4 regions of the Janthinobacterium sp. SUN120 genome follow, and region 4 is predicted to be linked to each of the others. Evidence: predicted binding sites of a transcription regulator. Region 4 holds the regulator's gene; each other region holds the start of a gene.
What was found. The regulator sigma-54, encoded in region 4, starts transcription at its own class of promoters, with help from an activator protein. The targets are predictions, from matches to a motif close to TGGCANGNAANCTGCTTT.
Positions count from the first base shown of each region.

Region 1: the regulator sigma-54 is predicted to act here: its motif matches at 1,615-1,632, upstream of O0879_RS04655 (circularly permuted type 2 ATP-grasp protein).
Region 2: the regulator sigma-54 is predicted to act here: its motif matches at 2,642-2,659, upstream of O0879_RS10310 (EDSAP-1 family PEP-CTERM protein).
Region 3: the regulator sigma-54 is predicted to act here: its motif matches at 1,884-1,901, upstream of urtA (urea ABC transporter substrate-binding protein).

Region 1 covers NZ_JAPUBW010000001.1:1,033,847-1,038,056, forward strand. Annotated here, with positions in the region: gene O0879_RS04645 (hypothetical protein) at 1-313, shown strand, start outside; gene O0879_RS04650 (HAMP domain-containing sensor histidine kinase) at 382-1,539, shown strand; gene O0879_RS04655 (circularly permuted type 2 ATP-grasp protein) at 1,668-3,122, shown strand; gene O0879_RS04660 (alpha-E domain-containing protein) at 3,116-4,060, shown strand; gene O0879_RS04665 (transglutaminase family protein) at 4,060-4,210, shown strand, end outside.
Region 2 covers NZ_JAPUBW010000002.1:137,649-141,858, reverse strand. Annotated here, with positions in the region: gene O0879_RS10320 (nitroreductase family protein) at 1-454, shown strand, start outside; gene O0879_RS10315 (EDSAP-1 family PEP-CTERM protein) at 491-1,483, opposite strand; gene O0879_RS10310 (EDSAP-1 family PEP-CTERM protein) at 1,591-2,568, opposite strand; gene O0879_RS10305 (glycosyltransferase) at 2,758-3,990, opposite strand; gene O0879_RS10300 (hypothetical protein) at 4,126-4,210, shown strand, end outside.
Region 3 covers NZ_JAPUBW010000002.1:43,400-47,609, reverse strand. Annotated here, with positions in the region: gene O0879_RS09840 (transglutaminase family protein) at 1-523, shown strand, start outside; gene O0879_RS09835 (DUF4349 domain-containing protein) at 540-1,322, shown strand; gene O0879_RS09830 (hypothetical protein) at 1,400-1,594, opposite strand; gene urtA (urea ABC transporter substrate-binding protein) at 1,954-3,207, shown strand; gene urtB (urea ABC transporter permease subunit UrtB) at 3,275-4,210, shown strand, end outside.
Region 4 covers NZ_JAPUBW010000006.1:190,614-194,823, reverse strand. Annotated here, with positions in the region: gene lptA (lipopolysaccharide transport periplasmic protein LptA) at 1-485, shown strand, start outside; gene lptB (LPS export ABC transporter ATP-binding protein) at 485-1,240, shown strand; gene O0879_RS25335 (RNA polymerase factor sigma-54) at 1,245-2,723, shown strand; gene raiA (ribosome-associated translation inhibitor RaiA) at 2,793-3,155, shown strand; gene O0879_RS25325 (enoyl-CoA hydratase/isomerase family protein) at 3,284-4,210, shown strand, end outside.

The sequences.
Region 1 (4,210 bases), on a different contig from region 4:
GCCTTCGCTGACGGGCCTGTTCCTGCACGTGGAACTGGTGCAGCCGCGCAACTCCGTGCCCGGCGGCGGCAAGGGCAACGATGGCCTGGCGCCCGATCCCGGCTTTACGCCTGCGCAATACGACCGCCTGGCCCTGCTGTACATCGCCGCCAGCGTGCGCAAGGGAACGTGGCTGATTCCCGCCTTCCACGCCGTGCTCGATACAGGGTTTGCGAATGGTCATGATGACCCACAGAACTTTTCGCTGACCGAGTGGTCAGCCTCGCTTTCCCGCCTGTATGCGGCCTTGCGCCAGGCCGATACTGGACAATAAAGCGTTTCCCCGCCGGCTGATTAGGCGCATACTATTGCAAGCATAGTCACTGCGGTCAGGGAGGCCAGGTGAGCATCAGCACGGATCATCATGCGGGTCGCCAGGTTGGCGCGCACCAGCCATTGCAGCGCGCGCAGCGCATCTTCGCCATGCGCGACGCCGTCCTCGAGGCCTGGGAACAGCGCGTGCGCGCCAGCGTGCGCGGCGCGGACCAGCTGCTCACGCCCATACTCATCAATACCTTGCCGGCCTTTTTCGACAACCTGGCCGAAGCCCTCACCCCCGGCCACCCGCGCGACAACGCCGCCAGCAACAGCAACGTGCCGGCCGTGCATGGCAACGAACGGGCGCGCATGACCAATTACGGCCCGGAACAGGTGATCCAGGAATACCAGATCTTCCGCGACTGCTTCGCCGCCACTGCGCATGAGTCCGGCATCACCCTGCGCAGCAAGGATTGGCAAGTGATCAACAAGTCGATCGATGTGGGCATCCGCGAATCGATACGCGAATTTACCAGCATGCACGAAAGCTTCCGGCGTCGCGTCGCGGCCGGCCTGTCGCACGACATGCGCAATCCCCTGGCCGTCATCAGCACCAGCGCCCAGCTGCTGTTCAGGCCAGCCGACCCGGAACGGGTGGTATTGCTGGCGCACAAGATTGTCGAGCACAGCAAGCGGCTCGACAGCATGATCGAGGAATTGCTCGATGGCCTCAGCTACCACCAGGGCCAGCAGCTGCCGCTGGTGCTGAGCCAATTCGACGTGCTGCCGCTGGTACACGCCGTGGCCGGCCAGGTCAACTTGCAGCGGCCGGACAAATGCCGGGTCAGCGGGCAAGCCGTCACCGGCTGGTGGTGCGAGAACTCGCTGCGGCGGGCGCTGGAAAACCTGCTCGGCAATGCCCTCAAGTATGGCGACGACACGCCCATCAGTGTGCACGTGGAAGCGGTCCACGAACGCCTGATCGTCACCGTCCACAATGGCGGCCAGGCCATCGCGCCGGAACAGGCCGCACGCATCTTCGACTACTTGCGCCGCGAAAACGACAACCCCGCGCCAGGCTGGGGCATCGGCCTGCCCTTCGTGCAAAGCGTGGCGGAAAGCCACGGCGGCAGCATCGCCGTCGACAGCGCGTCCGAAACAGGCACCAGCTTCATCTTCGACGTGCCCGTCGATTGCCGCCCCTTCGTCCCGTCCGCCGACGTCCCCAAGAGTGGCGCCTAGTGCACTGAATTGGTGCAAGGAATGGCGCGACGCCACAAAAGTGGTCATATTTACACCTGTTCACGCCCGCCCTGTTGGCACGCTTCCTGCTGAGCTATACCCAGACACGGCTCAAGGGAAATCACAACATGGCAAATTTTTTCAATGAAATGACTGCAAATGAAGTGGGTACGGACAGCAAGGTACGTGAACACTATCGTGAATTCAGCAATTGGCTGGAACAGCAATCGCCCGAGACCATCGCCCGCAAGCGGGCCGAAGCCGACCTCACGTTCCGGAGGGTCGGCATCACGTTCGCCGTCTACGGCGACGATGCCGGCACGGAACGCCTGATTCCGTTCGACACCATCCCCCGCATCATCCCCGCCGCCGAATGGGCGCAGATGCAGACGGGCCTGGTGCAGCGCGTGCAAGCCTTGAACATGTTCATCCATGATATTTATCATGAGCAAAACATCATCAAGGCGGGCATCATTCCCGCCGAGCAAATCTACAAGAATGCCCAGTACCGCCCGGAAATGCAGGGCATTTCCGTCGCTTCCGACATCTACGCCCACATCGCGGGCGTCGACATCGTGCGCGCCGGCCAGGGCGAATTCTATGTACTGGAAGACAATTTGCGCGTGCCCTCCGGCGTGTCCTACATGCTGGAAGACCGCAAGATGATGATGCGGCTGTTCCCGGAACTGTTCGCGCGCAACCGCATCGCCCCCGTCGACCATTACCCGGACATGCTGCTCGACAACCTGCGTTCCGTCGCGCCCATGGGCGTGGACGACCCGACGGTCGTCGTCATGACGCCCGGCATGTACAACTCCGCCTACTTCGAGCATGCGTTTTTGGCCCAGCAAATGGGCGTGGAACTGGTCGAAGGCAAGGATTTGTTTGTCAACGATAATTCCGTATACATGCGCACGACGCGCGGGCCGAAGAGGGTCGACGTCATCTACCGCCGGGTGGACGACGATTTCCTCGACCCGCTGGCCTTCCGTTCCGACTCCTCGCTGGGCGTGCCAGGCCTGCTCTCCGTCTACCGCGCAGGCCGCGTGACCCTGGCGAACGCCATCGGCACGGGCGTGGCCGACGACAAGTCGATCTATCCTTTTGTGCCCGACATGATCAAGTTTTACTTGTCGCAGGAACCGATCCTCAACAACGTACCCACGTACCAATGCCGCAAACCGGCCGATTTGTCCTACGTGCTGGCGAATTTGCCGACACTGGTGGTCAAGGAAGTGCATGGCGCGGGCGGCTACGGCATGCTGGTGGGGCCGGCGTCCAGCCTGGCGCAGATCGAGGATTTCCGCCAGCGCCTGCTGGCCAATCCGGGCGGCTACATCGCCCAGCCGACACTTGCCCTGTCCGCCTGCCCCACGTATGTCGAGGCCGGCATTGCGCCGCGCCACATCGATTTGCGGCCGTTCGTGCTGTCCGGCAAGACAATTTCCATGGTGCCGGGCGGCCTGACCCGCGTGGCGCTCGGTGAAGGCTCGCTGGTGGTCAATTCCTCGCAAGGGGGCGGCACCAAGGATACCTGGGTATTGGAAGCCACATCCGCTTTTGCAGGAGAGAAAACATGCTGAGCCGCACCGCCGATCATTTATTCTGGATGGCCCGCTACACGGAGCGGGCGGAAAACACGGCGCGCATGCTCGACGTCAACATGCAGACATCGATGCTGCCCCAGTCCGAGCAGGACGCGGAACAAGGCTGGCGCGCCACCTTGGGCATTTCCGAGCTGCAAAGCGCGTACGACCACAAATATGGCCGCTTCCACACGCGCGACGTGCTCGATTTCATGGTGCGCGACCCGAACAACCCGTCTTCCATCCTGGCCTGCCTGACGGGTGCGCGCGAAAATGCCCGCGCCGTACGGGGCACCTTGACGACGGAAGTGTGGGAAATCCAGAACGCCACCTGGCTCGACATGCAAAAGCGCCTGAAGAGCAATCTGCTGGAAACGGACCCCAGCCAGTTCTTCGAATGGGTGAAATACCGCTCGCACCTGTCGCGCGGCGTGACCCTGGGCACCATGCTCAAGGATGAAGCCATCCACTTCATCCGCCTGGGCACCTTCCTGGAGCGGGCCGACAACACGGCGCGCATCCTCGACGTGAAGTTCCACGGCGCGCGCGACACGTCGAAAGACATCACCCAGCGCGATTTCTACTACTGGGCGGCCCTGTTGCGCTCCGTGTCCGGCTTCGAAATCTACCGCAAGGTCTACCGCGACGTGATCACGCCGGCACGGGTGGCGGAATTGCTGATGCTGCGCGGCGACATGCCCAGGTCGCTCTTGGCCTGCATGGATGACGTGGTGGAAAACCTGAAACATATCCGCAACGACGTGTCGGCCGATACGGAGCGTTTCGCCGGCAAACTGCATGCGGAGCTGAAATTCGGCCATATCGACGACATCATGAAGGCGGGCTTGCACCATACATTGACGGAATTTCTGGAAAACATCTATGACCTGGGCAACCGGGTCAGCCGCGACTTCCTCGTTCCCTTGGCGGCCTGATGCAGCTCACTATCCGCCACGAAACCCATTACGCCTATAGTGCGCCGCTGGCCTACACCATCCAGCAGCTGCACCTGACGCCGCGTATCGAGCCGCAGCAGCGCGCCCTGTCCTGGCATATTTCCACGCCGGGCCAGTGCCACGCCTACA
Region 2 (4,210 bases), on a different contig from region 4:
GCACAGCTGGCGCCGCGTGGAGTTCTTCAATACCTGGCTGGCGGGCACCGTCGCGCCGCGCCTGCAGATGGACTTGCTGCCGGGCCTGTATTGCGCCGCCCATTTCGCGCTGCTGGCCGAGGCGTCGCCGCGCCACATCGACGATTACGTGGCGGCCGGGCGCGCCATGCAGCGCTTCTGGCTGACGGCCACGCAACTGGGCCTGCAATTGCAGCCGGAACTGACGCCGCTGATCTTTGCCCGCTATGTGCGCGAACGGCGCGCCTTTTCGCGCACCGATGGCCTGCAGGAGCTGGCGCAGGAGCTGGCCGTGCGCTGCCAGGCCGTGCTGGGGGCGGCCGCGCTGGATCGGGCCGTGTTTCTCGGGCGCATAGGCGCCGGCCCGGCGGCCAGTGCGCGCTCGCTGCGCCGTCCGCTGCAAGACTTGCTGGTGGCGCCAACGGCGGGGCGGTGAGGCGCGCGTGACGCCATGCTCGCGCCTGGCGCCCCGTCAGCGCCGCCGCCGGGGCTCCAGGCCGGCCAGCGCCAGCAGGCCGGCCGCCAGCAACGGCAAGGTGCCCGGCAGCGCCATGGGCGTGACGCCTGGCACATAGGCCAGTTCGGAACTGTTCAGCATATTCAACACCAGTGTGTAGCTGCCGGCCGCCAGTCTGTCCGTGACGGCGCCGTACTGCCCGCCGCACGTCGTGCCGACGCCCGTGCCCGTGGGCGCGCCGCAGCCGCTGGGATCGTAGGTGAACATGCTGCCGCTGGTGAGCGGCGTTTGCGCGTAGCCCGTGTTGAGGCTGGCCGCATCGGCCAGTTCTGTGCCGCCCAGGATGCCGGAGCCGAGCTTGCCGTCGGGCGCCCAGCTGAAGACGATCTGGCCATGTTCATCGATGATGCTGAACGTCATCGCCATATTCGTCGTGGCCGCCGAACCTGTGCCGGCCAGCGCGTCCAGGTACAGTTGCATGAAGGGCAGGGCCTGGAAGTCGAAGGCCAGGGTCGCGCCCGGTTGGCCGACGACGAAATTGACGGTCATCGCGGTGCTGGAACCGTTGCGCCCCGAGGCGTCGGCGCTGCCGCCGCCCGTCAGGAAGGTTTCTGCCGCGTTCACGGTATGCGTGCTGGTTGAGCCCGGTGGGAAGGGGGGGATTTGCGAGGCGACGATTTGCGCCTCGCCGCGCGCATACGAGGCGTTGCCCATGCCTTGCGGGGTAAAGTCGTTCTCTCCCTTGGTGACGGCGCCGCGTTTCGCCTGCGGCGCGTCGATCTCGTTGCTGCCGCCATTGATGACGCTGCTGCCATTGAGCGTGGCGGTGGTGCGCGACAGGTCGATGTTGCTGAGCAGGGTGACGGAGCCGGAGGGATTGCTGATGACCAGGCCAAAGACGCTGGTGTACGAATAGCCGTAGGCGGCGGCGCCGGCAGGGCCGCTGCTGGCCAGCAATAGCAAGCTCAGCAGGAGCATGGGCAATCGGGTACAAGAAAATGTAGTCATGAAAATCCTCATCTCCTGGTCGGCCGCGTTGTAAGGAAAACCGACAGGCTTGCCACATGAAAAAGGCGAGGAAACTCCCTCGCCTGTGCATCCCCCTGTTGCCTGGTTCAGGCGCTGACTTTGCGGCGGCTGGCATAGCCCAGGCCGGCCAGGCCCAGGCCCAGCAGCGCCAGGGTGCCCGGTTCCGGCGCCTGTTTGACCAGGTCCACGCTCTCCACCGCATTCAAGGTCAAGGTGTAGTTGCCGGCCGCGAGGGCATTGCTGACGGCGTTGAAGTTGCCGCCGCAAGTCGTGCCCACGCCGGTGCCGCCAGGCGTACCGCAACCGGTGGGGTTATACGTAAACAGGTTGCCGCGCGTCAGGAAGTTGGTCGCCAGGCCGGTGTTCAGGTTGGCCGCATCGGCGTTTTCCGTGCCACCGAAGATGCCGGAGCCGACGACGCCGTCGGGTGTCCAGTTGAAGACGGTCGCACCGGTCGAGTTGGTGATGGTAATGGTCATCACCAGGTTGGCCGTCGCGGTGGACAGTTGTCCCACTGTGCTTTGCAGGAAGACTTGCATGAATGGCGAGGAGAAGAAGTCAAAGCTCAGCGTTGCCGTGGGCGAACCGACGACGAAGTTGACGGAGAAGCCCGTGGTCGAGCCGTTGCGGCCGGACGCGTCGGCCGTGCCGGCTGGGCCGGCCAGGTGGGCCTCGGCCACGTTTACCGCCTGCGTGGAGGTGGAGCCGGGCGGGAACGAGGGAAACTGCGTGCTGACGATCTGCGCATCGCCGCGCGAGTAGTTGCCCGAGGCGCCCTGTTGCGTGAAATTGTTTTCCCCTTTGGTCACGGCGCCGATGGCGGCGCGGGGCGAGTCGAGCAGGCCGGGACCGCCATTGATGACGCTGACGCCATTCAGGGTGGCCGTGGCGCGCGAGATCGTGGTGCTGTTCAGGGCGGTGATCGAGCCCGTGGCGGCGACGATCTGCAAGCCGAAGATGTTGTTGTAGGCGTAGCCGTAGGCGCCCGCCTGTGCGCTACCGGCGGCGCACAACATGGCCAGTGCGGCCGCGGCGGGAAGCAGTTTCAGTTTCGAGAGTTTCATTGTATTCACCTCGTGGTTGAGTGAGTCTGGAAGTGTTGCCTGAGTCCTGTCTGCAGGTGCTCATGGCCAGACTTAAGCGACTTCCATGCCAACGCATGAGGTTCTTTTGAAATCAAGGACTTGGCGTGCTTTTGTTGACGTGCTGCAGGTGTTGCCGGACTCTCTGTAAGAAAAGCCGACGCCAGCCCGTCAAGGCTGGCCGCCTTGCGGCGAAAGCCCCAGCAGGGCGTGCAGATGGGGCAGCAAGCGTTGCCCTGGCACATAGTCGCGCATGGCCATGGCCAGCTGGCGCGCCGCCAGCCTGGCCCGGCCATCGTCGAGCATGCGCGTGGCGGCATGGCGCAGGGCGGTTTCATGGAAGCGGTCGGCGCGCAGCAGCAGGCCGGCGCCGGTCCCCGCGATGCCGTGCATGTTGAGGAATTGGTCGAGGTTGCCGGCGATGCCGATGACGGGCACGCCCGCCGTCAGCGCCTGCTGGCTGGTGGGGCTGCCGCCGTTGCAGATCACCAGGCTGGCGCGCCGCGCCGCCGCGTCGCCCGGCAAGAAGGGCGCGACATGGGCATTCGGCGGCACGGCATCGACGCGGCCGGTGCCGGCCGTGGCCGCCAATACGGTGACGGGCAGGGGCGCCAGCGCGTGCAGCACGCGCGGCAGCAATTGCCCCTGGCCGGAACTGCCCAGGGTGACGTAGATGATGGGTCGTCCACTGCTCAGTTCCGGGCGCTGCCACCAGTCCGGCAAGTCGAGCGGCGGCGCCCAGATGATGGGGCCCAGGTAGTCGTGCGTGGACGGCATGGCGTGCGGCGGGAACAGTTGCGGAATATCCGCGTACAGGGTGCGGTCCGCATCCGTATAGATGCGCCGCAGGTCGCTGCCCAGCGAGGGCAGGCCATGGCGGCGGCGCACGTGGTTCAGCGGCACGGCATGCGAGGCGAAGGCCAGCGGGCGGATTAGGCGGAACAGGGGGGCTGCCAGCCAGATGGGCAGCAGGCGGGTCAGGGGCAGGCTGGGCACCGTGTAGTGCTGGCGCACGTACGGACTCCAGTAGGCATTGCTGACGGTGAGGTAGGGAATGCGCTGCAGGCGCGCGCTGACGGACAGCGACAGGCGGAAGTCGCCGATCACGAGATCGGGCTGGACGGTATTGAGCAGGCGCAAGTCGTCTTCCACATATGCGTGCAGGGTGCTTTCCGTGTAGACGGGCTTGCCGTGCGCCAAGGCCTGTAGGAATTGCAGCGATGAAATACTGTCGATGCGCCAGCGGCGAAAGGGCGCTTGCTTGAAGCAAAAGTCATAGCCATCGGCGCAGGCAAAATGCACCTCATATTTGTCCTCGTCGAGTCCCTGGGCCAGGCTCAGGGGGCGGCCGACGTGGGCCAGGGTCACTGCCTCGGCCATAAAGAGGATTTTCTTGCGCGCCATGGGGATCGCTTGCATTCGCAGGAGAGAGACCTGCCAGGTTGGAGTGGCGCCGCGCCGTTTAGTTCCCGCGGCGGCTTGCCACTGGCGGGCGCCAGGATTTGGCCGCATCGGCTAGAGTGGGGCAAAGGAGGTCACATGCAAACCCAATTCCGTCCTGCCCTGTTGCGTGCGCACAGCACGCCCGAACCCGATATGCCGCCACCGCCGGAAGGCGATCCCG
Region 3 (4,210 bases), on a different contig from region 4:
GGCCGCACTGGCGGAGGGCGCCGTGGGCGACGCCGCGATCGCGGCCCGCTGCTTTGCCTTCGTGCGCGACGAGGTGGCCCACAGCTGGGATTACCGGCGCAATCCCGTCACCTGCCGCGCTTCCGACGTCTTGCAGCATGGCACGGGCTACTGCTATGCGAAGAGCCATCTGCTGGCCGCGCTGCTGCGCGCCAACGGTATTCCTGCCGGCCTGTGCTACCAGCGCCTGGCCGTGGGCGAGGTGGGGCCGCCGTTCTGCCTGCATGGCTTGAATGCCGTGTATCTGCAAGAGTTTGGCTGGTACCGCATCGATGCGCGCGGCAACAAGCCCGGCGTCGCTGCCGCCTTCACGCCGCCACGGGAACAGCTGGCCTTTCCCGTGCTGGCGCCCGAAGAGCGCGACTTGCCGGAAATCTGGCCGGAACCGTTGCCGCAGGTGGTGGCGTCCTTGACTTGCCATGCGACCGTGCAGGATGTGGCGGCGCACTTGCCCGATATCGAATTGTTGCCGCTGCAAAAATAATCCAAAGAAAGAAATCATGAAAAAAATATCCATATGCCTGTTTGGACTGTTGCTGCTGGCCGGCTGCGGCAGCAAGGGCGAGAGCGGCGGGCAATCGAGCGCCGCGCGTCTCGATGGCAAGGAAAAGGGCAGCGAGTTTCTTGCCTATGAGCATAATGTCAGCGTCGATACGCACGAAGCGCAAGTGCGTCCCCTGTATGAAAAAGTGGTCGCCGCCTGCAAGGCCGATACGGAAAACGGCTGCCTGCTGCTCGATTCCAGCGTCGACAGCGGCCGCTACGTGCATGCGCGCATCAGCATGCGCGCCAAGCCGGCCGGCATCAAGAAGCTGGTCGCGCTGGTCGCGGCCGAAGGCGACGTCACCAGCCAGGGCACCAAGGTGGAAGACCTGGGCCGTCCGGTGCTCGACAGCAAGAAACGCCTGGAAATGCTCAAGCAATACCAGGCGCAGCTGCAAGACCTGGAAAAGCGCTCGGGCACCAACGTCGATGCCCTCATCAAGGTGACCAAGGAGCTGGCCACCGTGCAAGTGGAGCTGGAGCAGGCGACGGCCGCCAACGCGCTGTTGATGCAGCGCATCGATACGGACTTGTTGAACGTGGCCATCAGCGCCGAAGGCAAGCAATCGTTCTGGCGGCCCGTCAAGCGCGCGCTGGGCAATTTCACGGAAAACCTGTCGGAAGGCGTGGCCAACGCCATCACGGCCATGGCCTACATCCTGCCGTGGCTGATCGCTTTCGTGCTGCTGTTCCCGCTGGGCCGCAAGGGCTGGCGCCGTTTGCGCGGCATCAAGCGCTAGGCGCGCGCCGCAGACGTGAACAGGGCCTGCGCGCGGCAGGCCCTGGAACGGCGTCACATGCTTGCCGCGCGGCTTGATCAGGCGCTGCGGTTCGCCGGGTTGGCAGACACGACTTCGGCCGCTTTTTTCGGACGTTTCTTGATATTGCTGCCCGTACTGCCTTCATCGTCGACCTTGACCTGGCTCGTGCTTACGCCGCCCGCCGGGGCCGTAGGTGCGGCACATGCGCTCAACAGCAACAGGGCGCACACGCCCGCGATCATATTTTTCATGAGTGAACTACCTAAGTGAGTTAAGTAAAGGGAAAGAAGCAAGTGCCACGCTGATTTCAGTTTACTTACGCCGCCAAGCAATGCGACATAAGAGAGTCACATCTTAGTGCGCTTATCAAGAAAGCTCAATTATTTTTTAGGTAATTACATATTGGCATTTCCTCGCCGTTTTTCCTGGAGAGGGCCCCCCCCCCCCCCGGATTCCCCAGGAAGTAGCGCTGCCGCACCAAAACGGTGGGCCGCGCGCCACCCTTGCCGCCCAGTCCCCGCAACTCCAGGGCAATGTGCCTGGCATGCATTCTGCTTTAACAACATCGCAGGCCCAGCTCGACCCCCACGAACCCATCACAGGAGTCCCCATGTCACGACGCATCATCCTGAAAGCGGCCGCCGCCGGCGCACTGGCCCTGGCCACGTCCACTTATATGCAGGCAGCCCTGGCCGCCGATACGATCAAGGTGGGCATTTTGCACTCCCTGTCGGGCACCATGGCCATTTCCGAAACGTCGCTCAAGGATGTGGCGCTGATGACGATTGCCGAGATCAATGCCAAAGGCGGCGTGCTGGGCAAGAAGCTGGAAGCCGTCGTCGTCGATCCCGCATCGAACTGGCCCTTGTTTGCGGAAAAAGCGCGCCAGCTGGTGGCGCAGGATAAAGTGGCTGTCGTGTTCGGCTGCTGGACGTCCGTGTCGCGCAAGTCGGTGTTGCCTGTGTTCAAGGAACTCAACAGCTTGCTGTTTTACCCGGTGCAATACGAGGGCGAGGAACTGGAAAAGAACGTGTTCTATACGGGCGCCGCGCCGAACCAGCAGGCGATACCCGCCGTGGAATACCTGATGAGCAAGGATGGCGGCGGCGCCAAGCGCTTCGTGCTGCTGGGCACGGATTACGTGTATCCGCGCACCACCAACAAGATCTTGCGCGCCTTCCTGAAAAGCAAAGGTGTCAAGGATAGCGACATCAGCGAGGTCTACACGCCGTTCGGCCACGCCGACTATCAAACCATCGTCGCCAACATCAAGAAGTTTTCCACGGGCGGCAAGACGGCCGTCATTTCCACCATCAATGGCGATTCCAACGTCCCGTTCTACAAGGAACTGGGCAATGCGGGCTTGAAAGCCACGGACGTGCCCGTCGTCGCGTTTTCCGTGGGCGAGGAAGAGTTGCGCGGCATCGATACCAAGCCGCTGCTCGGTCATCTGGCGGCCTGGAATTATTTTGAATCCGTCAAGAATCCCGTCAATACGGCCTTCATCAAGCAGTGGAAGGTGTATGCGGTGGCGCAAAAGCTGCCGAACGCGGGTTCGGTGGTGACGAACGACCCGATGGAAGCGACGTATGTCGGCATCCACATGTGGGCGCAAGCCGTGGAAAAGGCGAAATCGACGGATACGGACAAGGTGATCGCCGCCATGGCCGGCCAGAGCGTCAAGGCGCCGTCGGGCTTTACCCTGACCATGGATGCCACGAATCACCACTTGCACAAGCCCGTGATGATCGGCGAAATCAAGGCTGATGGGCAATTCAATGTCGTGTGGAAAACCAAGGAAGCAATACGCGCCCAGCCGTGGAGCCCGTTTATCAAGGGCAATGAGGGCAAGCAAAAGCTGTAAAAGCCACGCCGGCGCCATCGGGCATGCGTCCGGTGGCGCCGACCATCAACGCTTTCCCGGGATATCAATGAGGCTATTCACATCGCTGCTGGTCTTCGCCTGCCTGTGCCTGTCGTCCATGGCGCAGGCCGCCATCCCTCCCGACCTGCTCAAGCCGCTGGCCGGCGACGATCCCGACGCCCGTGTCGCCGCCGTCGCGCAGATCGCCGCCCTTGCCACGCCCGAGGCCGCCCATGTGCTGCAAGCCTTGCAGGACGACGCGTTATACGCCACACCCGACGGCAAGGTGTATATCGTCGACGGCGAGCAGGCGCTTGACCCGGCGCTCGGCAAGAACGTGCCGCTGCCCGACGGCATCGATGGCGTGATGGTCAACAACCGCTTGCGCTCGGCCGTGGCAGGCGCCTTGTCGGGGCTGAAACTGCTGGCGCCGGAACGTGCCGAACGGCTGGCGGCCGCGCAAGCGTTGCAAAAGGCGGTTGATCCCGCGCAGCTTCCCTTGATCCGCGCGGCGCTGGCGCAGGAAAACGATGCTGAGATCACACAGATATTGCAGGTGCTGATTGCCAGCGCCAACCTGCATGCGCCCGACGTCGCCACGCGCAAGGTCGCCGTGCAGGCGCTGGCCGGCAGCAGCGATGCGCGCCTGCTGCCCGTGCTGCAAGCCATGCTGGAGAAAGGGCCAGATGGCAAGGCCGGAGAGCCGGACGAGGCCGTGCAACTGGCCGCCATCGAGACCATGCGCCAGATCAAGGGACGAGTGGCGCGCATGGAGTTCGCCGGCAATGTGTTTTACGGCATTTCGCTGGGCAGCGTGCTGCTGCTGGCGGCCCTGGGCCTGGCCATCACGTTCGGCTTGATGGGCATCATCAACATGGCGCATGGCGAACTGCTGATGATAGGCGCTTACACGACGTATCTGTGCCAGCTGTTTTTCCGCAACTTCCTGCCCGGCGTGCAGGACTGGTATTTGCTGACCGCCTTGCCTGCCGCTTTTTTCGTC
Region 4 (4,210 bases):
CACGCAGCGGCCACGTCGATGACATCAAGCAGGTGCGCACCCTGACGGGTGACGTCGTGCTGGTCAAGGGTACCCTGACCATGAAGGCGGGCCGGGCCCTGATCACGGAAGACCCGCAAGGCTACCAGTTCATCACCTTCTGGGCCGATCCCGGCAAGCTCGCGACCTTCCGCCAGAAGCGCGATGGCGCGGGCGACCTGTGGGTCGAAGGCGAAGCGGAGCGCGTGGAATACGACAACAAGACGGAAGTGGTGAAACTGTTTTCCAGAGCCAAGCTGACGCGCCTGGAAGGGGCGAAAGTCACCGATGTGGCCAACGGCGCCTTCATCTCGTATGACAGCCGCAAGGAAGAATTTGCGATGGAAAATTCCAACAGCGGCACCAGCACCGCCGATGGCGGCAGCGTGCGCATGGTGATCCAGCCGAAGACCAAGGCGCCGGCAGCGGAGAAAGCGCCGGCCACGCCCGCGCCAGGAAAGAAATAATGGAAAATACACGTTGCGGCAGCACCCTGATCGTTCGCGGGCTGCAAAAAACCTATGGCAAGCGGCAAGTCGTGCATGATGTCTCGCTGCAAGTCGAATGCGGCGAAGTGGTGGGCTTGCTGGGCCCGAACGGCGCCGGCAAGACCACCTCGTTCTACATGATCGTCGGCCTGGTGCCGTCCGATGGCGGCAGCATCGATATCAGCGGCGTGGATATCTCCAGCCTGCCGATCCACCGCCGCGCACAGATGGGCCTGTCCTACCTGCCGCAGGAAGCGTCCGTCTTCCGCAAGCTGACGGTGGAAGACAATATCCGCGCCGTGCTGGAAATCCAGACCGTCGAAGGCCGTCCGCTGACGAAGGCCGAGATCGAGGAACGGCTGGATAAATTGCTGGCCGACCTGCAGATTGAAAAGCTGCGCGAGAACCAGGCGCTGTCCCTGTCCGGTGGCGAACGCCGCCGCGTGGAAATCGCCCGCGCGCTGGCCACCGATCCCCGTTTCGTGCTGCTCGACGAGCCGTTCGCCGGCGTCGATCCGATCGCCGTGATCGAGATCCAGCGCATCGTGCGTTTCTTGAAGGAGCGCAATATCGGCGTGCTGATTACCGATCATAATGTGCGTGAGACGCTGGGTATTTGCGACCGCGCCTACATCATCAACCAGGGCTCGGTGCTGGCGTCGGGACGCCCCGACGACATCATTGCGAACGAGTCGGTACGCCGGGTCTATCTGGGCGAACACTTCCGCATGTAAGCCAATGAAACAATCATTGCAGCTGCGCACTTCGCAGCACCTGGCACTGACGCCGCAGTTGCAGCAATCGATACGCCTGTTGCAATTGTCTACCCTGGAATTGCACCAGGAATTAGAGCAATTGCTGACGGACAATCCCTTGCTCGAACGCCTCGACGATCCGCTCGACCGTTCGCTGCGCCTGCTGTCCGACGGGGCCTTGAGCTCCACGGCCGCACCGGCCGAAGGGCCGCCCCAGCCACCAGGCCAGGAGGCGCCCGCAGCGCCGGCCGAAGCGGAAGCGTTTGACGGCGAGGGTGGCGACAGCCCGGCCGCCGCGGATGGCGGCGACAGCGACTGGAGCGAGGCGAGCCGGGGCAAGGCGCCCGACGACGAAGATTCGCGTCCGCAATTGGAGGCTCATCACTGCACGCTGCGCGAACACCTGATGGAGCAGATGCGCGTGACGGTGCTCGAATTGCGCGACCGCGCGCTGGTCGAGCTGATCATCGACGCGCTCGACGACAATGGCTACCTGGAAGAGTCGCTCGACGACATCCTGGCGCGCCTGCCGGAAGAGCTGGAAATCGACGCCGACGAGATGCGCACGGCCTTGTCGCTGCTGCAAAGTTTCGATCCGCCGGGCGTGGGCGCGCGCAACGCGTCCGAATGCCTGGCCCTGCAAATCAAGCGCTTGCCGCACATCGCCATGGTGACGCGGCGCATGGCCCTCGTGATCGTGGAAAAGCACCTGGCCTGGTTTGCCCAGCGCGATTTCAACAAGCTGAAAAAAGCCCTCGATTGCGACGATGAAGACTTGCGCGAAGCGCAGACGGTGATTCGCCAGTGCAATCCGCATCCGGGCGCCGTGTTCGCCTCGGACGTCTCCGATTACGTGGTGCCCGACGTCGTCGTCAAGCGCGCGCGCAATGGCTGGCAAGTCACCCTGAACAACGACGTCATGCCGCGCCTGCGCGTCAACGCCATGTACGCCAACTTGCTCAAGCAGGGCAAGGGGGAGGGCGCCATGGGCGCACAGTTGCAGGAAGCCAAGTGGCTGATCAAGAATATGCGCCAGCGCTTCGACACGATCCTGCGTGTGGCGCAGGCGATAGTAGAAAGACAAAAGAACTTTTTCTCGCATGGGGCCGTTGCCATGCGCCCCCTTGTGCTCCGTGAAATAGCTGATACACTGGGTTTACACGAGAGTACTATCTCGCGGGTAACAACTCAAAAGTACATGCTGACCCCGCACGGCATGTTCGAGTTGAAATATTTCTTTGGTAGCCACGTCGCCACCGAAGCGGGGGGCGAAGCGTCATCGACGGCGATACGGGCATTGATCGTGCAACTGACAGGAGCAGAAGACCCTAAAAATCCTTTATCCGACAGTAAGATTGCGGACATGCTGGGGGAACAAGGCATGGTGATTGCGCGACGTACTGTTGCCAAATACCGGGAAGCATTAAAAATTCCGCCAGTGAGCCTGCGTAAGTGTTTGTAAGTTTTTTTCGGTTCCTCTGCGGGCCGGATAGGATGGACCGCACGAACCCGATCATCTTTAGGAGTGTGTATGAATCTCACCATCAGCGGACATCATCTCGAAGTGACACCAGCCATCCGTGAATACGTACAAACGAAGCTGGAGCGCGTGAAACGTCATTTCGATCAAGTCATCGATATCGCCGTGATTCTGACCGTGGATAACCTCAAAGAGAAAGAAAAACGTCAAAAGGCTGAAGTCAACCTGCGTTTGAGCGGCAAGACTGTCTATGTGGAAAGCTTGGCGCACGACCTGTACGCCGCGATCGATACCCTGATCGACAAGCTCGATAGGCAAGTGATGAAATACAAAACCAAAGTGCAAGGGCACGGTAAAGAGGCGATCAAGCATCTGCCAGACAACTCCGAGGAAGAAGCCGTCGTCGCCGTCTAAGGCCACCCGCTTCCAGCAGTTGTGATCAACTAAGGGCGCACATTGCGCCCTTTTTTGCGCCCAGCGGAACGCAATGTTCCCCGCGCAGGTATTAGAATATTCGCACTTTCACTTCTTTCTAGCCTGCCATGAGCGACTTCGTCCAGACTTCCATCCGCAACCGCACCGGGCACATCGTGCTCGACCGTCCGAAAGCCTTGAATTCCCTGTCGCTGGAGATGGTGCGCGCCCTGAGCGCGGCCCTGCTGGCCTGGCGCGACGATCCGCAGGTGGACGCCGTCGTGATCCGCTCCAGCAGCGATAAGGCCCTGTGCGCCGGTGGCGACATCCGTTTCTTTTACGATGCGGGTCTGGCCACGCCGCAAGGCGGCAGCGCCCTGCTGGAAGATTTCTTTACGGAAGAATATGCTTTAAATCATTTAATTCATTTCTACCCGAAACCGTATATCGCCGTGATGGATGGCGTGGTGATGGGCGGCGGCATGGGTGTGGCGCAAGCCGGGCCAGGCAACCGCTTGCGCATCGTGACGGGCCGCACGCGCATGGCCATGCCGGAAGTCAATATCGGCCTGTTTCCGGACGTGGGCGGCAGTTATTTCCTGTCCCGCCTGGCCGGCCAGCTGGGCCTGTACCTGGGCTTGACGGGCTTGACGATCAACGCGGCCGACGCCCTGTACACGGGCCTGGCCGATGTCTACCTGCCCGAAGCGCAGATGGGGGCGCTGCTGGACCTGTTTGAATCGACGCCGGGCGAGGCCTTGCCTGTGGCCATCAAGGCGCTGGCGGCACCATTCCAGGCCGAGGCAGGCGTTTCTCCCCTGGCCACGGCGCGCGCGGCGCTGGACCGCCATTTCAGCGCGGGTTCGGTGGCGGCCATCATGGCTTCGCTGGCGCAGGACGACAGTGCGTTCGCCACCAAGGCGCTGGCGGCCATGCGCCTGCGTTCGCCCTTGATGATGTCGGTGACCCTGGAGTTGCTGCAGCGGGGCGCCCACCTGGGCGTGGCCGATTGCCTGCGCCTGGAGCGCACAGTCGTGCGCCACAATTTCGAACAT